DNA from 4 places in the Sporomusa termitida genome. Region 4 is predicted to be linked to each of the others. Evidence: riboswitches for the same ligand, from Rfam matches in the RefSeq annotation. Region 4 holds a riboswitch; each other region holds the start of a gene.
What was found. A riboswitch is a leader RNA that binds a small molecule or an ion and turns the genes downstream of it on or off. The one in region 4 is predicted to bind cobalamin.
Positions count from the first base shown of each region.

Region 1: another riboswitch for cobalamin. It lies ahead of SPTER_RS17570 (TonB-dependent receptor); the one in region 4 lies ahead of SPTER_RS01790 (sirohydrochlorin cobaltochelatase).
Region 2: another riboswitch for cobalamin. It lies ahead of SPTER_RS15740 (TonB-dependent receptor domain-containing protein); the one in region 4 lies ahead of SPTER_RS01790 (sirohydrochlorin cobaltochelatase).
Region 3: another riboswitch for cobalamin. It lies ahead of SPTER_RS24085 (OmpH/Skp family outer membrane protein); the one in region 4 lies ahead of SPTER_RS01790 (sirohydrochlorin cobaltochelatase).

Region 1 covers NZ_CP036259.1:3,732,777-3,736,976, reverse strand. Annotated here, with positions in the region: gene SPTER_RS17585 (type II secretion system protein GspD) at 1-82, shown strand, start outside; gene SPTER_RS17580 (hypothetical protein) at 105-506, shown strand; gene SPTER_RS17575 (hypothetical protein) at 478-1,335, shown strand; cobalamin riboswitch at 1,387-1,575, shown strand; cobalamin riboswitch at 1,724-1,903, shown strand; gene SPTER_RS17570 (TonB-dependent receptor) at 2,075-4,200, shown strand, end outside.
Region 2 covers NZ_CP036259.1:3,340,045-3,344,244, reverse strand. Annotated here, with positions in the region: gene SPTER_RS15745 (helix-turn-helix domain-containing protein) at 164-403, opposite strand; cobalamin riboswitch at 691-880, shown strand; cobalamin riboswitch at 1,139-1,321, shown strand; gene SPTER_RS15740 (TonB-dependent receptor domain-containing protein) at 1,583-4,200, shown strand, end outside.
Region 3 covers NZ_CP036260.1:38,009-42,208, reverse strand. Annotated here, with positions in the region: gene SPTER_RS24090 (TonB-dependent receptor domain-containing protein) at 1-1,777, opposite strand, end outside; gene SPTER_RS24085 (OmpH/Skp family outer membrane protein) at 1,855-2,298, opposite strand; cobalamin riboswitch at 2,498-2,680, opposite strand; cobalamin riboswitch at 2,954-3,141, opposite strand; cobalamin riboswitch at 3,429-3,610, opposite strand; gene SPTER_RS24080 (hypothetical protein) at 3,730-4,077, opposite strand; gene SPTER_RS26025 (SDR family NAD(P)-dependent oxidoreductase) at 4,131-4,200, shown strand, end outside.
Region 4 covers NZ_CP036259.1:401,179-405,378, reverse strand. Annotated here, with positions in the region: gene SPTER_RS01795 (nucleotide-binding protein) at 1-451, opposite strand, end outside; cobalamin riboswitch at 814-1,047, opposite strand; gene SPTER_RS01790 (sirohydrochlorin cobaltochelatase) at 1,053-1,943, opposite strand; cobalamin riboswitch at 2,108-2,292, opposite strand; gene SPTER_RS01785 (redox-sensing transcriptional repressor Rex) at 2,489-3,151, opposite strand; cobalamin riboswitch at 3,358-3,541, opposite strand; gene SPTER_RS01780 (TonB-dependent receptor plug domain-containing protein) at 3,606-4,200, opposite strand, start outside.

The DNA of each region.
Region 1 (4,200 bases), 1.9 Mb from region 4:
GGGAGGGCTGTTTCACTCCAGCTCCAAGCAGGTGACGGAGACGGAACTGGTCATTATGCTGACGCCAAAGATAATTGATTAATATAAGCAGGAGGAGCAACATCATGAGGTACCTAGTGCGGGCGAGCCGACTGTTCCTGTTGATAGTATTTTTCTATATAACGTTTGTTCAGACCGGTTTTGCCGCCGCTGGGCCGCAGCCTGTTATCGGCGTTGTCTTAATGCCGCCGGCCGTTCATTTGTATGGTCATGTCGCCCTGATAAACTGTTATGCCCCTGCCAATAGCTTCTATGCCGTGATTGATCTCCGTGATACCCCCGGGAAAAGCATTGTGATCCGGTCGGCCGAGCAAAGGCTGCAAAGCCTGCTGGAAACTGCTTTGGCAACAGGCAATCTTGTCTCGTTTGTGGGGCAGGGCGTTTTTGTCCAGTCGCCTCCCCGCGGCGGCACCTGGAATATGGAGGTCTATCAAATTGATGAAGTCACGGTATATAACAAAAAGTAAAGTCTTCCTACTGCTTTTATATAGTTTCCTGTTTTTCCCCTTGCCGGTTGCGGCGGTGCCGGCAGCGGACATTGCCAGCCGGTGGTCGCCGGTTATTTGCCAGACCGACAACAGTAATGGCCTCACCGCTCAGCAAGATATATTTACGCTGGTCAATTACGACCGCGACTGGCGGCTCAATAATAACTGGTATAACCTGCTGTTTTATCCCCTGGAGCGGGTTATGTATTATTCGGTGGTGGAAAGCGACACCCACTATTTTATCGGCTACTATCAGTATTACCCGCGTTACACAGGCCGGGCCGAGCATGAGCATGATCTGACCGGGGTGCTGCTGGCGGTGGCCAAAACGCCTGATCAGACCGGGCGGCTTGATATGCTGCTGACCCACAGTAATAAAAAATGGCGGCAGTGGCCGGGCGCGCAGGTGCGCCTGGAAGGCCGGCACCCGGTACTGAATATCCGGCCCGGCTGCCATGAGATTACCGTTGCCGGCCGGAGCCGACAGGGGTTGCCGGCGGCCGGCATCTATGAGATCCCGGCCGGTGACAAGCCGGCCGGGCCGATAAGCAAAGTCCTGCCGGGCGGGGCCCATGGCGGTTACCGGCTGGTACCGCTGACCCAGTTATGGGAACGGCGTCAGGATATTGGCCAGGGCCGGGTCTTTGCCCGCTGGGGTGCGTTTGACAGCTATAATGAGGTTAAGGTTACCGTACCCTGGGTGTGGGAGTACCGCCGGCTCAACTGGCTGGCAAAACCCGGCGAGCTGCTCCAGTATTTCCAGGGCCGGCCGGTAAGAGCCTGTAATTATCTGAGCAATCCGTACTAACCCGTTTAGAAGCGGTAAGCTGCCAAGGCTGGCAGCCTGAGTCAGACAATTTTATAATTGCCAGGTATAGGTGCCCTACGGGGCTTAATAGGGAAGTCCGGTGCAAAACCGGCACGGTCCCGCCACTGTAATGGGGAGCAAATCCAGGATATGCCACTGCGATGCGGACAACTGTCGTGGGAAGGTTTGGAGGCGCCATGAACCAGAAGTCAGGAGAACTGCCTATACAACGATCACCGGTGACCTGCGAGCGATGGGTAGGGGATTATGTGCGGTAGTCTGTTCTTGGTTTATAGCAGTAAGTCTGCTGATAAAACGAGGGTAAATGGATTTCCCATGTAGTCAACGCTCCTGGATGACTATATGAGAAATCCATTTTTTATTTGGCCGTATTTCACTGCGTACAGGTGCCCTGCAGAGGGTTTAATAGAGAAGTCCGGTTGAAGCCGGCGCGGTCCCGCCACTGTAACAAGGAGTCAGTCCGCAGACGCCACTGGAGGAAATTTCCGGGAAGGCCGGGCTGATGATGAACTGGAGTCAGGAGAACTGCCTGTAAGGACGGTCTTCGCCAACCCTGCGAGCGACAGGGGAAGATCAGGCAATCGGTACGAGGGGAGGGTAAGAAGTAAGCAACAGCTAAATCGGGCTACCATTCTCAGCAATTTTTTCAGAAAAGAGTAAGACATATGAGGAGAGATTTGCAGTGAAACAACGTAAATTGTCCAAACAAGCCCTGGCGATGGGGATCGCCTGTACCCTGGCCTTCAGCCTGACCCCGGACTACAGCGGCCTTGCCCAGGCGGCCGCAGCCGGCGGCAAGACGTCACCGGCAACCGGGGAAACTGTGGACGCCGATGCCGGCTCCGCCCAGGACTATGCCCTGGAGGCGGTTACGGTTGAGGCCAAACGCCCCGACTGGGAGGCCAAGCTGTCACCGGGGACGGTGACTATTATCCGGCCTGATGATTACAAAGGCGAGCAAAAGACATTGCCGGAACTCTTGAAAGATGTGCCTGGCGTCCATGTCCGCTATGTATCCGGCAAGGGCCAGTACACCACCGTGACCGTTCGCGGCAGCACGGCAGCCCAGGTAGGGGTTTTTGTGGACGGGGTGCTCTCTAATTTGGGTGGTGATGCCGCCATGGACATCTCGACTATTCCCATCCATAATGTTGAACGGATTGAGGTTTATCGCGGCTATATCCCGGCCCGGTTCGGCGGCACCTATATGGGCGGCGTTATTAACATCGTTACCAAGAAGCCGGACAAGGCTAATATCTCGGCCCAGGTCGGCAAAAGCTCTTGGGGCGGTAATACCGTAGGCCTGGAGATCACCCAGCCGCTGGGAAAGGGTAGCCTGATGATCGGTATCAACCGCGACCAGAGTGACGGCGATTTCCGCTATAAGAATCCTGGCGTCAAAGCAGGGTATGACCAGATAGTCCAGCAGTATGAGCAGTTGACGGTTACAATGCTTCAGAATTATAATGCGAGCCTTGATACGTTGCAAGATAGTCAGTATGGTTTAGGTTTAAATATAGGTTGGGAGCCTTTTACGTCATTAGAAGAGGTTCAACAAGCAACTACAGCAGGTAGTCCATTTTATAATGCACTTATGAATGCGGGCATAGCTGCAGGCTATGATACAGAGACACTTAATTATCTGCTTTCTGCTAATGATTGGTTTGGTTATGATCCTGATTTTAAACAAAAGTGGTGGGATGAACAAAAGGCCGCACACCCGGAACTTGCGGATGACATACGTTACCGCCGCAATAACGACTATAAAAACACCGACGCCATTATCAAATGGCAGGACGACCACTGGCTGGTCAAGGGCAGCTGGAAAAAAATTGACCGGGGCATGCCGCGAAAGATGTTTCTTACCGGGGATATTTCAAATCCTACGTACTCCCTTATCGACCTGCCTGACCAGATCGAACACAAGAGACAGGAACTAACCACCAAGGATGTGCTGGTGGGCCGGCGGGATACGGACGGCAACCTGGAATGGGGCTGGCAGGTCAATTACCTGGACCAGGATAAGCGTTACCGCAACCCGGACTATCTGAAATTTAATTCCATGCCGGCAGTATTTAGCGAATGGAGCGCCTATGATTCCCAACGGCTTGGCGGGGCCATTGACGGTACTTATAAAACCAGCGACAAGCACCTGCTCGAATTTCTGGCCAACTGGTCCAAGGAGAAAATGGATGTTGATGGCAGCCGGATGGACAAATATGACTTTGAACCTAGTCTTACCAATCGCGAGAGGTTTCGGACATATTATGAACAGACGCTGTTCAATCTCCAATTGCAGGATACCATTACCCTCAACCAGGCGGCCGATCTCTGGCTGACTCCCAGTATTCGCTACAATTATTCCAACGTTATGGGCAGGGCGCTGGGAAAATCTGACTTAAATAAATGGGTCGATCAGGAAGATTCCCAGGTTAATGATAAGGTCACCTGGCAGGTGGCGCTGAAAAAGCAGGTGGACGATCATCTAACCCTGCGTTCCACATATGGCACCTACTACCGGCTGCTCAACCTGTATGAGATTGCTGGCGACGGCGGCGGCATTCTGCCCCGGCCTAATGCTTATAACGACCCCAAGTACGCTGGTCAAAGCATATTCCCGGTACCCGAGGAAGGAACCCAGTGGGATTTGTCGGCCAGCTGGGACGGAAAACTGCTGGGCGCCGACTCCTCCAAGGTGCAACTGACCTATTTCGGTCGCGATTCGAAAAATATACTCCAGCTCTACCGCTTTGGCTATAATTATTGGTCTTATACCAATGCGCACAAGGGGCGGGTCAACGGTGCGGAATTGCAGGGCAATTTCAGTTGGAGCAAATGGGATAT
Region 2 (4,200 bases), 2.2 Mb from region 4:
ACCTGCGATGGACCGGGGAGGGGATTGCGATGCAATTTTTGATTTTGTACCGACAGCTTCGTCGGATAGCAAGAAGCCTCTCTGGATGCTAACATCACAGGGAGGCTTCTTTTGTTTTGCCATGGTGGGCAAACAGGCGGGAATAGACAGCTAGTCGCATACTTTAATTGTCGTTAACCGGCATAAAAAACTGAATCACATCAACTTCTAGTCCGTCTGCGATAGCGAATAGAACATCTAAAGAGAAAGCCTTGGCGGAGTTTGGCGCTTCTATCTTGCTTAGATAACTCTTGCTTATTCCAACTTTATCTGCTAATTCATCCTGGGAAAGTCCCCGGCGAATGCGATAATAGACGATTTTCTTAGCAATTTGGCGATACCGTTCATCATTGGTTGATTTCATAAAATAGTTTCACCTCTGCAATCAAATTATAAAGGTCATCAGGGAATTGGTCTTTTCACCTATTGGGTAATGACTGGCAATTGATGAAAAGAGCATTTGTGCTAAAGAGCCCTGCAGTTGCTTAGTGAAAGGAGCGTGAATGGAATCAGGTTAATGCAATGAATATAGGATTAACTAGGTAGTAACAACGGGAAAGCGGATGTCGTGATTACGAGGTACAAGCTTCAGTAGCCATTATAGCATAGACGCAACGGGGAACGGACTTATAAACATAGAACGGGCAATGAGAAATCAATGCGGGTACAGGCGCCTTTTTTAAAAGGATTAATAGGGAAGACCGGTGAGATACCGGCACGGTCCCGCCACTGTAATCGGGAGTCAGTCTAACGAATGCCACTGGGATGAGATAAACATGCCGGGAAGGATGGACTGATGATGAACTGGAGTCAGGAGAATTGCCTGTACCGACAATCTTCGTTTGACCTGCGAGGAACAGGGAGAAGATTATGTGACTTGTGTGAGCTTTTATCCTTGCATGAGACAAATCGTTATCGCAAAAGGAGGGAAAGAAGACTAAAGCCTGCGGTACGGCAGGTGGAAAATAAGTAATATGACGGATTGAGCCGGACAAGCAGAACCCATTGTTGAATATAGGAATAGAGTTTAGTAGCAAATATGGACAAAACAGTCATATTATCCTGAAAGAGCACATACAGTTAAATGAGGAAACGACAACAGCATAACGTTGGGATAGGTGCCCGCAAGGGCTTAAAAGGGAAGACCGGTGAAATACCGGCACGGTCCCGCCACTGTAACGGGGAGCAATCTCGCATATATGCCACTGAGGCGAAAGCTTTGGGAAGGCGCGGGATCGTTATGAACCGGAGTCAGGAGAACTGCCTTATCCAGCAATCGCCATTATACCTGCGAGTGACAGGGAGGAGATTACGAAAAACCAGGGCCGGATACCGGCTGGTTGGCGTAAGCACTCCCGATATGGGAGTTTTTTATTTGGTATTTTTCGTGTACAAGATCTGTTTGTACCAGTATGCAACCTATTAAAGATAAAAAAGTAAAGCAATAGTCAACCAAGGACGGTAAGAAAACGTAAAGGAATGATCTGCGATTTTAAATCATATTTATAAAGTCATTTGGAACCGCACTCGCGCCTGTTGGCAGGTGGTATCTGAATTGGCGAAAAATAATGGCCGGGCGAAATCGGTCCGCCGTCGCTGTGGCGCTAAAAGTTTAGCACCGGGGACGGAGGTACTGTCGTGGCCGCAAATAAGTTGTGCGGCGGAACCTGCTGCTGCTGACGGCTATGCAGTCAATGCGCGTAACTATATGAGCAAAAAAGCCAGGAAAAAGGTAATCTGCGCGTCGATTGCGGCGACCTTGGGAGTAGTATGCGTACCCACAGCAGCATGGGCGGCTGACGGCGTGACGCTGACAGGCGATGGAATTATTACATATGGTAATAATGTTGGCGGAAGCGCCTTCTTTAAAAATTATGATACGGTCTCAAATCCGGTTCAATCGACTAAGCCGTCTACGCTTGATAATATTACGAGACCCTTTAACCTTTCGGCTGGTACTTTGAGAGCAGATTGGTCTGAGTATGGATCTCCAGCTAGCGCGGGAAATAATTTGAATAATTTTCCCTCCATTCCGACAACTCCTCAAATTAACGGTGAAAATGCAAACGCTATTGCAATGCGCGTTTATGATCAGGAAACCGATAGCTATAGTTATAAAGTAGTACAAACAAACTCTACTCAGACTATTGTTACTGGAAATATAGTTAAATATCTTAATAATTCGCTGTTTCAAACAATAGAAGTTCAAAGAGAAATATATGCGGCAATCGGTGATGAAGCTCAACTTAAAGCTGTCATGGAAAAATATCTGCCTGAATTTTATTTTGTGGTGCTGAATGAGGAACAACTGCAAGCAATCAATGCTTTAGGCGATAACAGCGCTAATGAAACTACTATTGCAAATAGTCTATATGATTTTTCGGTGAATGACTCGAACGCTATAGGGTTTAATGTTAAGCTGCAAATGGCGAAAACTGGTACTGTTACAGGCTCTACCGGTCATAAGGCTTATACCTATGACCAGGTTACCGTAACTGGCACCTGGCGGCCGGATGATAGAGCGATTATCGTAGAACCCTCCGATGCTGTGACTTATAAAATTAATACATATTGGATAACAGGACCGGATGGAGCGTCCTATGCGTTGGATTATGAAGGAAATTTAAAGGTGACATCGGATGCCGGTGTCAGTAACTCCGTAGGCGCTGCCGGAACGCAAACCCCGCTGAATGGTTCTGGGGCTAAAACGGTAATTTCAACCCAAGAATTAATTACCGGTGAAAACAGCCTGATCGATCTTACCTATGTGAATACGGTCGGCGGCAGGGATTCTTTAGCCTTCAATGATAACGGCGGTGGTTTCAAAACAGGCTTGACATATGAAAGCGGCGGTAAAACTGTTGATGCTTATGTTCCTACCGGCCGCACCTTACTGGCCGATACAGCCATCTTGGGCAACGGTACTGCTTTTCGATTAGGCAAATATGGAATTATAAAGGATGATGGTAGTTTCGCAGGTTCCAGCGATAATGTATTGATTGGGCAAGCGAATCAGGCACAAAAGGAAATCGACGCCAACGCGAAAACTACCTTATATTACGAAATAGGCTGGGTGCCGGGGATTGGCACCAGTCCCTTCGGTGAAGGCAGCGACGCGGGCAGCATCGGCATCTATAACGGCGCGGAAAACTTTGAAGTGATCGGCCGGGCAACCACCGTCGACGGCATTTTCAGCAATTATATGATTACGCCGGAAATCACCCGTTACGATAATTATTACCAGACAGAAAACAGCAAGCTTAAATACGCCCAGGATAGCAACGGCAATTATTATAAAAACGATGGCAACCACATTATTATTATTATGAATGCCGACGGCACCGTGCCCTTCCGCGCTGCCGACCCGGAAAACCTGACGCAGGAAGAATGGGACTATCTTAAGTCTCAAGGTGCCACTACATTAAGCAACACCTACGACAATACGCAAGGCACGGCCTGGCTCGTCTCCAAGTACACCTACGAGGATACCGGCGAAATGGCCGAGAGCGGCAAATCAGCCTCCGAAAACAGCGCGGTGTTGCGGAATGTCGCTAAAGCCAACAATCTCAATATGTTCCGCCGCGCCGACGAATTGCATCTGGCCAATCTGAATCCGCCGCTTGCGCCGGCGGAACGGGCTGGCGAGCTGCGTGAAAGCGTGTGGGCCGCTGTCTGGCATGGCAAATATGACAGCGCCGCCGGCTATGGCCGCCGTGCCGACCAAAGCTATGACGGCATCCAGGTCGGTTACGACAAATTATTAAGCAAGCCATTCTGCGGCGGCAGCGTCTATACAGGCTTTTATATCAGTAAAATTAACGGCGACAGCCATACCGCCACCGGCGGCGGCGAGCAGGACAGCCACGGCATTGGCCTTTACGGCAGCTGGGTAGGCGATAAAGGCCACTATGTGGACGTTGCGGTCAACGCCGCCAAAATCAAGAACGAATACTATTTTACCGCCAATACCGGCGACGGTACCATCGGCCGGGTCGACGGCAAGAGCAATACCTGGGGCTACGGGCTGGGCCTGCAATACGGCAAGCGCAATCTGCTGGCTGACGCCTGGTTCTGGGAACCCTCGCTGTCCTTCTTCCTCGGCCATGTGGACGAAAACAGTTACGCCCTTGGCAACGGTCTGCACATCACGGAAAAAGGCTA
Region 3 (4,200 bases), on a different replicon from region 4:
GGACGCCGTCGGCAACAGATTTCTGCGCTTGCACATTAAAGTTTTCGGCGCCGTTTAAGATACCTAATAATACCGGCAAATTAACCTGACTTTGACTATTGTATAGCACAGCTTCTCCGGCCGGCAGATACCCCAAGCCCGGCACCCAGCCCAACTGCAGGTTCAGATTGGTTTTGCCCTCCGCTGTGTTTGCCTGCGTTGCATTAGTAATATAAACGCTGTCGGTATTGCCGGTGCTAAAATACATTGCCGAGTTGAAATCGTTCGGGGTCACAAACCCTGTATCACTAATTTTACCAGTTCCGCTAGCCGGCGCATGCTGCAGCGCGGCATCCATGCTGTAATTGCCTAAACGAAAGGTGGTGCCTGCCGCTAACGTCGCATTTTCAATAAACAAGCTGCGGGCAATCTTGTGGGAAGAATATCGGTTGGGTTCACTGGTGCTTTGATCTCTATCAACTACTTTGCCTTCTACATGGTCATATGTAAAATAACCATCAATATGGCCGATCTCGCCGTTACTGATTGCACCAGGCTTAGAATAAGTAATAACATGATTAATCAACGGATCGTCGCCGGAGGTATTCGCATAAGTCAAATCAATAACAGAATTGTCAACGGTGCGTAAATCTTTTACTGTAATCGCCGTTCTTACATCGGCTGGTAGCGGTTGTACGCTTTGATCATTCTGCCAGTCTATCGTGCCGCCGCTGCTGTCAGGAATAAGATTGCCGTCACTGTCCATAACCCAGTTCTTATTAACAGCATAATCCGTGTCCAGAACCGAGCCGCTTGCCATATAGAGCACCCGGTCCAGCGGCCGCCAGCTATTGTCGCTGGACTCGCCGACTTTTACTTCATTATAGGCGTAAGTTTTCTGTCCCGGCGTTAGATTGGCAACAGTTTGCGTAAATTGAAACAAGCTGGAGGTGTCTTCCAGTTGCAACGAACTGTCTCCTACTATCTCGTAATCAGGCAGCTTCGCAACCCCCTCATCTGTCGCCGGTGGATTTGTCAGCCCTTGCATTTTGGCCAATTCGGCGCCGGTAAGCTTAACTAAGCAGTACTCATATGGAGGCGCATACTCTTTGACGAAGTCCGTCAATTGCTGCTCTTTGTCACTGCCGTCCGGAAGAGCCATAATATCCGCCAAACGATTCTGGGTAGCAACATCTAACAAATTCTTGTCAATGGAATTAATTATATTAGTAATATTATAACTTATTAAACTTTTTGTGCTCCAGTTAGATGAAGTTGCCCCCGTGACAACCGTCGTACAATACAACTTGCCGTTTATTTTAACCGCCAATGCATTATACTGCATATTTTCCGGATTACTGCCGGCAGCCGCTAGGGGAGTTATTTCCCTCAGCAAATTTCTTATCCCTGCAGCTCCAAAAACATTATAAGTGCTGCCATTATAGGTATAATTCAATTGTGAACTGTTAATCTGCAGAGGATAATAGCGAGTAGCTTCATTAGCCGGCTGATAACTGCCACTCCGAAAAGCATCCCTGCTCCAGCCTCCCAGATCTATATATTGGTAATCAGCCGTAGCATTGTCCGCCCAAGCGACCGCCGGCAAGGCCATTACCCCTAGCGCCAGTACGCAGGCGACACGCGCCGCCAGGCTTTTCGCGCCACAGCGCCGGCGGACCGACTTCGCCCGGCCGTTATTTTTCGCCAGTTCGGATACCACCTGCCAACAGGCGCGGGTCCGGTTCCAAACGACTTTATAGATATGATTTAAAATTTTAATCATTCCTTTTCTTTCCATCCCGGTCATCCTGGACACCCGGTGTACACCCGGCCGGCAAGCTGCCTGTCCACAAGAAGGGATGTTTCTTACTTTATCTATTGTGTTGCTTGTTTCACTTTGGCTATAGCGTCGGCCGTGATGTCCGTACCGCCGTAAACTATAGTGGCGGCATCCAGAACTGCTGTCAGGCCCTTTTCCTCAGCGACGGCCTTAATGGACGCTTCGATTTTGTCGCCCACGGGTTTCATCAGTTCGTCTTCCCGCTGAGCCTGTTGCCGGGACAGCTTATCGCTGTACGCCTGTTTTTTCGCCGGCGGCAGGTCTTTGGCATTGGCGTCGTAGTCTATCTGGGCCTCGGCCCGCATGGCCTGGATGCGGTTCAGGAGGTCCTGGATGCCGGGGTAACCGGCAAAGACCTGCTGTCTGTCGACATAGCCGACGGGTTGCTCGTTTTTAGCCTTAGCGGCCAGCGCCGACGCGGGCATCAGTAGTCCGAATACGAACAATGCGGTAACAATGATTCCTAATAATCTGTTCATTTTTTCCTCAACTTAATATCTTTGAAATGTTTGCATACAGGTACAAGCAATGCTTGTACGCCGGTAAAACTTGACATATAACCGAAATCCCGGCGAATAATACCGAATAAAAAAACTCCCTTATTGGGAGTGCTTACGCGAACCGACCGAATTGGTCTTGGTTTTCACATAATCTCCTCCCTGTCACTCGCAGGTATAATGGCGATTGCTGGATAAGGCAGTTCTCCTGACTCCGGTTCATAGCTCTCTTGCACCTTCCCAGGACGTACGTCCCAGTGGCAATTTCGCAAGCTTGCTCTCCGTTACAGTGGCGGGACCGCGCCGGCTTTTCACCGGTCTTCCCTATTAAGTCCTTGCGGACACCTATCCCTACGTTATGCTGTTGTCGTCCCCTGTGTAATCATATGTTTCCTTCAGGATAATATGACTCTTTTGTCCATTTTACTACTGGCTTTTTCCCGTTCCTCTGGCGAAAACATCTGCGTGTCCGGCTCAATCCGTCATATTACTTATTACAGGCATGCTCCTTTCCTCTTAGTCTTCATACCAAACTCCAGATAGTAATCTTCTTCCCTCCTTTTTCGGTAACGATTTGTCTTGTGTAAAGATAAAGCTCACACAAGACAAGATCTTCTCCCTGTTCATCGCAGGTCAAGCGAAGATGTCGGCACAGGCAGTTCTCCTGACTTCAGATCATCATCAGTCCGCCTTCCCAGAATGTTTATCGCATTCCAGTGGCATTCGTTAGACTGACTTCCCGTTACAGTGGCGGGACCGTGTTGGTTTTGCACCAAACTTCCCTATTAAGCCTTCTAAAAAGGCACCTGTACCCGCATGGATTCTGATTGTTCGTTCTATGTTTGTGGGTCCGTTCCCATCGCGTCTATGCTATAACAGCTACTGAAGCTTGTACCTCGTAAAAAATCACGAAAATCCGCTTTCGGCTATTGCTGCTGTCTGTTTTAATCTATGTATATATAAATTATTGGTCTGGTTGTCCAGCTTTGTCAAAATACAAAGAAGCCCCTCTGCGATGATAGCATCAGAGCGGCTTCTTTTACCCCGGCGAATCTGCCGGATAAAATGCAATAACTGGCATCGGAATCCCCTCCCTATCGCTCGCAGGTCAAACGGTGATTGTCATACAGGCAGTTCTCCTGGCTCTGGATCATCGCTCCACCAACCCTTCCCAGAAACCTTTGTTCCCAGTGGCATTCATGGCTTTGCTCCCCATTACAGTGGCGGGACCGCGCCGGTCTTTAACCGGCTTTTCTGTTAGGCCCTTGCGGGCACCTGTACCAAATTTGATTCATATTCTACTTTTTTATAAGAATTTCCTTAATCTTTCGTTAATTCGATAATAGCATTGGTGGATTTTTTTGTCAATGGATAACGGTATGTATACAACGATAGTGGCTTTGGGGTCAGGCCTCACACTTCACACAAATTGTTGCTAATCTTTTCTGCCAGGCGCTTCAGTTCATCTCTGTCAACGACTTTGTTGTACCCTCTAATAATCTCGCTCATGCTTAGGGATAGCATCTTAGTCAACTCTGTTTTTGTCATTACTCCCATCCGAACGGCTACGTAGATGAGGATATTTATCGCCGCTACCACGCGACGATCATGTCTTTCATGCATGATCTGTTCTTTATTGATCTCGCTGACTGATGCTACTGTTGCTAATATTTCATCAAAAGTAACGGACGGGGCTTCTGGCGCCTCGGATGTTTCGGTTGTCTCCGGCTTCGAATATATATGCTCAGACCATACTATCATATTACCATTAGTGTGAATAGTGAGGCCTGACCCCGAAAGTCTGGATTGACATTATGGTTTCTACGGTAGGTGGTGGTGAGTACAAGTCTATCCTTGAGTCTACACCTGATTTTTGGAAAAAGG
Region 4 (4,200 bases):
ACTCACCGGAGGAGACAATATAGATATCCGTAGCATAGCCTTCACGAATGGGTACGGCAAAACCCCCGCACACCACATCGCCCAGTACGTCATATAAGATAATATGATCTTCTGCAATCGACTGCAGGGCTTTAAGCTTCTCCAAAGCGACAATAATCCCGCGGCCGGCGCAGCCTACCCCCGGCTCCGGACCGCCGGCCTCCACACATTTAACACCCTGGAAACCGTTATGGACCACATGACTGGTGGTTACATCATCACCATATTTTCTGACCATATCGAGCACTGTTTGCTTGCACGTGCTGCCAAGCAGCAGTCTGGTAGAATCGTTTTTCGGATCACAGCCAATCTGGCACACAGCCTGACCCTGTTCAGCCAGAGCCGCCGATACATTGGCAGCGGTTGTCGATTTCCCAATCCCGCCTTTGCCATAAAACGCAATTTTTTTCATTGTTTTTCTTGTATTCCTCTCTCAATCAATTCATAAGAAAACACGGCTTGCGCCGAGCCTTTGGCGAAAGCGGAAGCCGATGCTGCCCTTATCCAAAGAAAATTATACTTTCTATCAGGATAAGAAAAGACATGGCTTGTGCAAGTCCTTTAGGACGACGGCAGAAGCCGCTTGTGTCCTTTAGGGTATAGTCGTTCTTATGTCCACAGAATTTATTTATAAATTCTGGTAGACTCAAAAACCGGGGGATTCCAGGATGACTCAGTAAATAAAAATGAACTCCTATGCTCAACTCAGGAGTTCATTGCCGCTTAAATAAGCGTTATCGCAAAAAATCCCCCTCCCCATCGCTCGTAGGTCAACCGGTGATTGTCAAACAGGCAGTTCTCCTGGCTCTGGCTCATCGCTCCTCCAAACCTTCCCACGACTTGTTTGACGCACCGTCGACACATTCCGGGTGTCCGGCACTAGCCTCCTTCGGCGGCGTCGCAGTGGCATAATTGAAATTGCTCCTCATTACAGTGGCGGGACCGCGCCGGTTTTTCACCGGACTTCCCTATTAAGCCCCGCAGGGCACCTGTCTCAGCTGTATTTAGTTGTATTATGACTGCCCGTGTCGGTGACCGTGACTTTTACCGCAGGCATGGCGGTGACCATGGGGCGGATGGGCAATAGTAGCGCGGAGATGGCTTACATAGATATCCTGAATGGCTGCATTCTCCCCTAACCCATGGAAATATACATCAACACTGAAGCCGGCCGCTAACAACTGCGACTTCGCCGAATCTTCCTCATCCCCGGCCATGTCGTTGGTTGCATGATCACCAGCCACCAGCAAAAATGGCATCAGGGTAACTTTCTTTACCTGCTGCTGTTTCAGGTTGTCAATTATACGGTTTAGAGGCGGAAAGCCTTCGACAGTATACACAAAAACATTCTTTAAGCCTGCATCCTTTAATTTTAGCTGTAACACCGAGTAAGCAGCATTAGCCGGATGCATGCCGCCATGGCCCATAAGCACAACAGCGCTGGCTCCATCATCGGCCGGCAGCTGCGTTCTTAACGCATTAATGGCAATTTCGTAGTCATCGGGATGATCCTCCTGCCCCATACAATACAACAAAGGCCGGCCCAAACGGATTTTTTCGAAAGCTTTTTCTTGGGCATGAGCGTAATGGGCAACAAGGACCTTGATTTTTTCATATTCGGCCCCAGCCACTACATGCAAGGGCTGGAGATACACTTCCTGATAGCCTTCATCCTGCAGACGTTTCAGGGCCTGGATTTCATTATCAACCCGGACACCGTCAGCGGCTAAACGCTTGATAACCGTACGGGAGGTAAAAGCCCGCCGCACCACATATTCCGGAAAATTGTCCCGGATTTTATTTTCGATAGTTTCAATGTTCAGTTTTAGGGTGTCCTGATAAGAAGTGCCAAAACTAACAACGACAATAGCCTTTTTTGATGAATTGTTTTGCTCTTGCTCCATATTTGTTGCCTCCTCATAATCTCCCACATATGTATTACAAAAATAAAAGCCCTCTCTGGCGCAGGCCGGGAGGGTTCTGTTCAGAAGAAATCAATTCAGATAATCGTCAACAATTAGCCAAATACAGCTCTTCTAAATCCCCTCCTCATCGCTCGTGAGTAAAAACGGTGATTGACAGACAGGCAGTTCTCCTGACTCTGGTTCATCGTTACACCCAAACCTTCCCAAGACGCTTGCGTCTCAGTGGCATATCTTAGGCTAACTCCCCATTACAGTGGCGGGACCGCGCCGGCATTTAACCGTACTTCCCTATTAAGCCCTTTAAGGCACCTGGCTCCTAATATTTAATTATATTCAGAAAAACAGCTATATTTATTACCAATAATAGCATCCGCTATCAGCTATTGTCAAACACATCCTGATTTATACAGAAAATAGCGAATTTTATCCGGCCCCAACAAAGGCCCTCAGGTCCCTCGCTTTCCAGGCAGACACAGGAAAATCCTAGCCGCCTTAGCAACCGGGATTTCTAGCCAATCCGCCACCTAAACGATGGACTGCAGAACAGGTACAGAACGGGCCAGATCATACGAAAGCTGACTGATCATCGGTCCGGCATTAATCTGGGTCAGGGCAATGCTTTCAGGTACTGTTACCTGAGTCTGGGTGAAGTTGGCTATACCGGCAACACCGGCAGCAACAAGCCTGTCAGTAACAAACTGGGCCTGTTCAGGCTGCACCGCCACCAACCCGATACTCACCTGCTTCTTAAATACCACAGCCTCCAGATTCCGGATGGATTCAAGGGATAAGCCCAATTCAGGGATCATGGCGCCGTAATTCCGCTCATCCATATCTAAAACCGCAGCGATCCGGAAGCCGGGCGGCAAGAAATTCTGATAACAGCTTATTGATAATAAGGGCATCTCCATGCCGACTACAATTGTATTCCAAACAGTATTGTAGCCCAGGATCTCACCAATCCACCGGAGCAGAAAATCAATCCTGTAACCGACCCCCTTAGTGCCGAACTCGCCGAAAGAAGATAGGTCTTTGCGTATTATTGAAGAACTTATGCCGGTATGCTGGCCTATTTGGCTGGACAGGCACATTGTTTCTCCATCCTCCAACATTCTTTTCAGGGCATTATAATAGATTGCCATCCTGGTTATCGTCAGTTTAGATACATCATCTCTTGTTTTTATCATTTCGCCCTCTCCCTTTCCCGAAAAATGAATTGAAATAAAATACCCGGCTGCCACGGCAGCCGGGAGAACCTTTACAGCGCACTTAATAAAAACTCCTGGTCGTTGACCAGGAGTGAATTTAGCAGCAAAACACAAAACTAACCTGACATTTAATGCCACAGCAAGCCGGTGCGACTGTAATCCCCTCCCCATCGCTCGTGGGTAAAACGGTGACTGTCAGCTAGGCAGTTCTCCTGGCTCTGGCTCATCACTCCACCAAACCTTCCCAAGACGGTTATGTCTCAGTGGCATATCTTGGTTTTGCTCCCCATTACAGTGGCGGGACCGCGCCGGTTTTTAACCGGCTTCCCTATTAAGCCCATTAAGGGCACCTAACTCATTCATATTCAATTATAATGTCTGAATATTATATACATGTTAATAATACCATTTGTGACAGGAGTTGTCAAACATCTTAGAATGAATACTTTACACCCAGTTGAACATTGCGGGCTGCCATTGGGTAATTGCCCCGACTATTGTTCGTCCCGCCGGAAAGTAACTCATAAGCTTCATTAGTGATATTAAAAGCATTCATATATATATCGGCACTATCATTCATTTTATAATTAACCGCCATATTCCAAACCCAGTGACCCCGTTCTATAAACCGGCTGGTATCACGCCCGGAAACGCCTTGCCCATTAATATTGAAATTCCATTGATCACTGCTATAGCCCAATTTTACACGGTAACCATTGGGCTGACTGTTAGTAGAATCAACAACATAACCTGCACCATCTGAATTATTTTCAATATGAACATGAGAGTAACCTACTTCGGTATAATATTTCTCTGAAATCTTATGATGAAGATCAATCTCAAAACCACGTTTTTTTTGCTTATCGATGTTCTGTGGCCGGTAATCTGTTAAATAATCATTTGGATCATCTGCTTTCCAGGCAATAGCATCAGATAACTTACTTGCAAAATAATACAGCTTCAAAAGGGTGGCATCACTGATTTTTTTATTCACACCGGCACTAATCACATGCCCGCTTTCCGGCTTT